DNA from 2 places in the Bacillus sp. GB_SG_008 genome. Region 2 is predicted to be linked to the other one. Evidence: riboswitches for the same ligand, from Rfam matches in the RefSeq annotation. Region 2 holds a riboswitch; the other holds the start of a gene.
What was found. A riboswitch is a leader RNA that binds a small molecule or an ion and turns the genes downstream of it on or off. The one in region 2 is predicted to bind preQ1.
Positions count from the first base shown of each region.

Region 1: another riboswitch for preQ1. It lies ahead of ACTDJC_RS08580 (QueT transporter family protein); the one in region 2 lies ahead of queC (7-cyano-7-deazaguanine synthase QueC).

Region 1 covers NZ_JBPZSK010000003.1:166,790-170,213, forward strand. Annotated here, with positions in the region: gene ACTDJC_RS08570 (zinc-finger domain-containing protein) at 1-126, opposite strand, end outside; gene ACTDJC_RS08575 (ribonuclease H family protein) at 139-798, opposite strand; gene ACTDJC_RS08580 (QueT transporter family protein) at 1,146-1,631, opposite strand; PreQ1 riboswitch class I at 1,638-1,682, opposite strand; gene ACTDJC_RS08585 (aldose 1-epimerase family protein) at 1,998-2,870, shown strand; gene ACTDJC_RS08590 (reverse transcriptase-like protein) at 2,886-3,281, shown strand; gene ACTDJC_RS08595 (DMT family transporter) at 3,286-3,424, shown strand, end outside.
Region 2 covers NZ_JBPZSK010000003.1:402,596-406,019, reverse strand. Annotated here, with positions in the region: gene ACTDJC_RS09825 (ATP-binding protein) at 1-1,025, opposite strand, end outside; PreQ1 riboswitch class I at 1,260-1,303, shown strand; gene queC (7-cyano-7-deazaguanine synthase QueC) at 1,399-2,061, shown strand; gene queD (6-carboxytetrahydropterin synthase QueD) at 2,061-2,555, shown strand; gene queE (7-carboxy-7-deazaguanine synthase QueE) at 2,548-3,264, shown strand; gene queF (preQ(1) synthase) at 3,294-3,424, shown strand, end outside.

The sequences.
Region 1 (3,424 bases), 240 kb from region 2:
CCGAATGCAAAAGGAGTGGGCATAATATTTACTATGTTCTTTTCGAAAATGCTGCTGTAAAAAGCAGCCATCGCAATATGTTTCTAATAAATCATTCACTTCCGTAATGAGCTGCTTACGATCCACTCCTTCACACCCCTACTCTGTTATTTCTTTATGACTATCAATATCCGTTCCTTCAAGTGCTTGCGTTGCCAATTGATGAGCTTCTTTATTCTGTTTTCTAGAAACAGGTTCACATATCAATTTTATTCTCATCTGTTTTGCTTTTTGTTCGACTTGATCTAAATAATGGATTAAATGTTCCTCATAACATGGCCATTCACCTGCTAATTGCTGGAGCACCACTTGAGAATCACCGCGAAGTATAACGGATTCATACTTAACTCCTAGCTCTTCTAGCACATTCATTCCGTATAATAACGCAGCATATTCCGCTTCATTATTATCATCAATTCCTTCTATGTAAGCATTGCGACGAATTCGATACGTTTTTCCCTGCTTCTTATAATAAATACTCACTCCCACGCCCGCTTCTTTCTTCTCAATATCGTACCCTCCATCGAAATACAATAAGAGATCTTGCGGCTCTTCTTCAACTTGTTTACTCAATTTCTTAACTTCTTTTAACGTCCACTCCGTCCCCATTTCATCATAAAACAACAGTTCTTTCGCTCTCCCTGTTTTTTCAAAGTCTACTGCAAACTGCATCGCCTCTTCTAAACGAAGGTAATCTGTTTCAAGGTTAGTCTCTAAACCATGCTTTGTTCGATATAACCAAGCTATTTTATATTTCATTTTGCTCCCCCTTTTACATACAAAATCAATACACTACCAAATATTACATGTTCATTTTATAATATTTTGTCTATGAGCACAGTATTCTATTCCGAATACATCTCATCTCCGCACGATAAAGTGAAACTTCCATCAGTGGTTTTTTTCATCCCCCGCTGATGGTTAGTTGAACCAATCGGGCGCATGCCAGCAGTTATCCCCCACCTATCTTCTTCGCTTCTCTCTGAGTCTTGAGGTGAGGGCCTTACTGCCCCAAAATAGCGGGATAAAATGAAACTCCTGCAAATATAAATTGAGGAAAAGAAATAAGAGTTGTCACGATTAAGTGAACAACTCTCTTATCTATCTTATACAAATTTTTCAAACTGCACTCGTTTATTAATAAAATACATAACAGGTGCTCCAATAGCCATTACAACAAATTCACCAATTGCACATGTTAGCCATGTAAACAAAAATGGTAAGTCGAATGCAAGATGTAGTTCAATCGCAATAAGGAACATTGTAACCGTAAAGACAACAGTATTAAAAATCATACGCGCCCATATCCCTTTTATAAAACGCATAGAAACAATTGTACAAAGCAAGGCAATAATAGATTGTCCGACCCCAAATACAAGATCATATGCAATCATTGGTGAGAAAAAGAGGTTTGTTAAAAATACGCCTAACACAATCCCATAAATATATTTTTTATTGAACACAACAAGATGATTGAACATTTCCGAAATACGAAATTGAATATTCGTAAAACCAAAAGGCTGAATAAGCATAGAAACGACAATATATAAAGCTGCTAAAATCCCGTTACCAACAAGTGTCTTAATTTTCATTGTATGATCTCCTTAGTTTTTTTACGTGGGATGGTTACGAACCACGTGAATATATAAATGAACAAAATTACATTATATTTATAATTTGAATTCAAGTCAATATGGCAGAAGATGTATCAAATGATCTGAATTACAAAGGGATAGTCATAAAGTGAAACTTTAATCAGTGGGGGTTTTCTTCATCCCCCCACTGATTATTAGTTGAACCAATCGGGCTTTTACGGGCAGTTTATCTCCCACCTAACTTCTTTGCTTTCACCGAATTTTGAGGTGGGAGTATTACTGCCCGTTAATGCGGGATAAACTATCCTTTTCTTTTTATAAGACGTATAATAAAAAACATGAAAGATTTAGGAGGGTTTGTTCATGACAGCGACAATTCAAAATGAAAAAATGATTGTTTCTATTTCTGAAAAAGGTGCAGAATTGCAAAGCATTCGATTAAAAGAAGATCGTACAGAATATATGTGGCAAGGGGATTCAAAGTATTGGGGACGACGTGCTCCCATTTTATTCCCAATCGTCGGAAGATTAGTAGATAATACATATTATGTTGATGGAAAATCTTATTCGTTAACACAGCATGGATTTGCTCGCGATCTAACATTTACAATAAAAGAACAAAGTGAATCAAAAATTACATACGTAGTAACGAGTAATGAAGAAACATTACAAAACTATCCGTTTGCATTTGAATTACTCGTTTCTTATGAATTACATGAAACATCTGTATACGTAACATATGAAGTAATCAATCCAAACACAAAAGAAATGTATTTTTCAATTGGAGGACACCCTGGTTTTAATTGTCCTTTACTATCAAATGAATCTTTCACAGATTACTACTTATCTTTCAGCACTCTAGAGCACTTAGAAACAAGCGTATTAGAAGGACCATTTCTTTCTAAAAATAAACTCATAGTAGCAGAAGAAACAACCGAACTTCCACTTACATACGATTTATTTAAAAACGATGCGCTTATTTTTGAAAACATGAACAAAAACGAAATTGCCATCCGCTCTCACAAACATAATAAATTTATTAAAGTAGCATTTGAAGGATTTCCATTTGTGGGTGTGTGGACACCTGGAGACGGCGCACCGTTTCTATGTATTGAACCTTGGTATGGCATTGCTGATGAAGTAGAGCCCGTAAAAGACTTTAAAGAAAAAAAAGGAATTCAAATGTTAAAAGCGAATGAAACATTTACATGCCGCTATAGCATTACAATCGGTTAATCGGAGGTTTTCAATTTGATTGAAGTGTACATTGATGGTGCATCAAAAGGAAACCCTGGTCCTTCTGGCGCTGGGGTTTTTATCAAAGGTATTCAACCGCCTGTGCAGCTTTCTGTTCCACTTGGAGTTATGAGCAATCATGAAGCTGAGTATCACGCATTACTTGCTGCATTAAAATATTGCACCGAACATAATTATAAAATTGTATCGTTTCGAACAGATTCTCAGCTTGTAGAACAAGCTGTTGAAAAACGATATGCGAAGAATCCCTTATATGCACCACTTTTAGAAGAAGCATTGCAAATGACCCAGCAATTTGATCTCTTTTTTATGAAGTGGATTCCAAGCAGTCAAAATAAAGTAGCAGATGAATTAGCACGAAAAGCAATTTTAAAAAATGAACGGGGGTAGTGTATTGAAAAAAGAGTGGATTGCTCCTCTCGCATTGTTGTTCGTTGCCTTTATTTGGGGAGCTACGTTTGTTGTCGTTCAAAATGCTATGTCATTTGTCGGTCCATTTTCTTTTAATGCTGTACGTTTCTTATTAGCTGGAC
Region 2 (3,424 bases):
ATACCAATTCCGGTATCTTGAATATGTAATTGGATGTGTTTATGAGCGGGTGTTAAGGTAAATGTAAGGTCTCCGCCGTTTGGCATCGCTTCAATGCAATTTTTTACAATGTTTAAAAGACATTGATTCAGCTTTTGTTTTTCTCCCGTTATGTAAAATATTTTACTTTGTTTCGTATAATGAATACGAACGTTAGAAAGGTTCGCTAATGGTGTCATGAGCGTAAGAGCATGAAGTAATTCTTTTTCTAACTGTAAAGCTTGTACTTTTTCAATACTTGGTTTTGCGAATGTTAAATAGTCTGTTAATACAAGGTTGGCTTGATCAATACCGCGTATAGCGATGTCTAAATACAGCAGTTTGTCTTGTTCTGAGTAGTTTTTCGATTGTAGCAATTGAAGAAATCCTCTCGTTGATGTAAGAGGGTTTCGGATTTCATGGGAGATTGAAGCAGCCATCTCACCAATTAATTGAAATTTCTCAGCATTTACAAGTTCTTTTGCAAGACGAACTTGCGATTGTAATACGTCCATTAAGTATAAAATTAAAATAGTTCCTATGATTGCGCATAATTCGTATGTAATGATATAAGGTATATAGTTCGTTGGATTTGGAGCCATAGATAGAAAATAAGGAATCCAAACGATGCCAAAAATCAGGCAGTAAAAAAAAGCTAAATACATTTTTGGTCTTATTTTTCCTTTTACATATGTTTTGTATGTTGCAATAAGAGAAATGTACAAAGCGATAGATGCTATGAAAGAAGGCAGGGCACCGCTCCCGCCAATAAAAAAACGATAAAGATTCATAACACTAAAAATTATACCACCTGCTACTGGGCCACCAGATAATGTTCCGACAATTAGCACGATATGCCGGAAGTCGAATTGAAATCCAAAGTCAACTTTTGCAGCAAATGACATACAGAGAATAGTGGTAATGCTGCAAGAGAGGACAAATACAAACGAATTGAGCTTCGGAGAGTGATTTCCTTTTTCGCTCCAAAATAAATGATAAATTAACATTGTAACCAGAATAAACAATATATTTAAGAAGAGGTACATAATAAAAACCTTCAGCTATAAAACCTCCTTGTTGTGAGAAGTGAAAGATGCGACATCTAAAATTATCATACTATTAATATGAAAGAAAATGAAATGTTATTTTTAGAAAAAATAGAAAAAACAGACGTTTCCCACTCATACACCTGCTATGTTACAATGAAAGATGCAAATTGAAGAAGACAGTCCATGCATAGCATGGGAGAGGTTCGCGAACTCCCTCTATAAAAAACTAAGGAGAGAACAATATTCTTTATATATTGTTTTGTTTTTTTTAGTATGAAAGTTCAAGAACGCTCTTTCTTCTTGTAATCGAAAAAAGAGGAGAATGAGTGAAATGAAAAAGGAAAAAGCAGTTGTTGTTTTTAGCGGCGGTCAAGATAGTACAACATGTTTATTTTGGGCGCTTGAACAGTTTGAAGAAGTAGAAACAGTAACGTTTAATTATAATCAGCGCCATAAACTTGAAATTGACTGTGCGGCTGAAATTGCAAAAGAATTAGGTGTGAAGCATACCGTACTTGATATGAGCTTGTTAAATCAGCTTGCTCCTAATGCGTTAACACGTACAGATATGGAAATTACACATGAAGATGGTGAGTTGCCGTCGACATTTGTGGATGGACGTAACTTATTGTTCTTATCGTTTGCAGCTGTGTTAGCTAAACAAGTAGGAGCGCGTCATATCGTAACAGGCGTGTGTGAAACAGATTTTAGCGGGTATCCAGATTGCCGTGATGTGTTTGTGAAATCGTTAAATGTTACATTAAATTTATCAATGGATTATCCATTTGTTATTCATACACCGCTTATGTGGATTGATAAAGCAGAAACGTGGAAATTGGCAGATGAACTTGGGGCATTTGAGTTTGTTCGTGAAAAAACGTTAACGTGTTATAACGGGATTATTGGTGATGGTTGCGGTGAATGTCCAGCGTGTCAGCTTCGTAAAGCAGGACTTGATAAATATGTACAAGAGCGTAAAGGAGCGAAAGCATAATGACACAAGACTTCTTTGGATTTCGCATTGTTGAAAATCTACAAAAAATCGATCAAGACATTGATCGTAAGCAACTAAAGTATCATAATAAGCGTGTTATGGTTAGTAAAGAATTTACGTTTGATGCTGCACATCATCTACACTGTTATGAAGGGAAATGTAAAAACCTTCATGGACATACGTATAAAGTAATTTTCGGAATTAGTGGTTATGTCAATGAAATTGGCCTAGCGATTGATTTTGGTGATATAAAAGAAATTTGGAAAAATGAAATTGAAATATATTTAGATCATCGTTACTTAAATGAAACACTTCCAGCAATGAATACAACTGCTGAAAATATGGTTGTATGGATTTTTGAGAAAATGGAAGAGGCGCTAACAAAAGGTGATCGACAAAATGAATATAAAGGAGCGCGTGTTGAGTTTGTGCGCTTATTTGAAACACCAACAAGTTATGCAGAAGTAAGACGGGAGTGGATGATCGGTGAGTAACATTCCTGTGTTAGAGATTTTCGGGCCGACAATTCAAGGAGAAGGAATGGTTGTTGGACAAAAAACAATGTTTGTTCGCACAGCTGGTTGTGATTATAGCTGCGCATGGTGTGATTCTGCGTTTACATGGGATGGTTCTGCGAAAGAGCAAATTCGTCAAATGCCGCCAGAAGAAATTTTTTCTGAACTGGTGCAAATTGGTGGTGAAAATTTCTCGCATGTAACGATTTCAGGTGGGAATCCAGCGTTGTTGAAACATTTAGGAGAATTGATTTCTTTACTAAAAAAGAAAGGGATTCGTACAGCAATTGAAACGCAAGGAAGTAAATGGCAAGATTGGTTACTTCATATAGATGAGGTAACAATTTCACCAAAGCCACCGAGTTCAAAGATGACAACGGATTTTGTTATGTTGGATTCAATCATTGATAAGCTAGAAGGAAAGGAATTTAGTTTAAAAGTGGTTGTATTTGACGATCGAGATTTTGTATACGCAAAAGAGGTACATGAACGTTATCCGCACGTTCCGTTCTTCTTACAAGTTGGAAATGATGATACGCAGACGACAGATGATGCATCGTTAATTCAACGTCTGCTTACAAAATATGAATGGCTCATTGACAAAGCAGTACAATGTAAGGAAATGAATGACGCGAAAGTATTGCCGCAACTTCACGCTTTAGTGTGGGGCAATAAACGCGGTGTATAATTACTGTATGAATGAAGGGAGATTTTAAGATGGCTGGAAGACAAGATGAAGATTTGAAAGATGTAACATTACTGGGAAATCAAAATACAAAATATTTATTTGAATATAGCCCGGAAATTTTAGAAACGTTTGATAATAATCACCCGAACCGTGATTATTT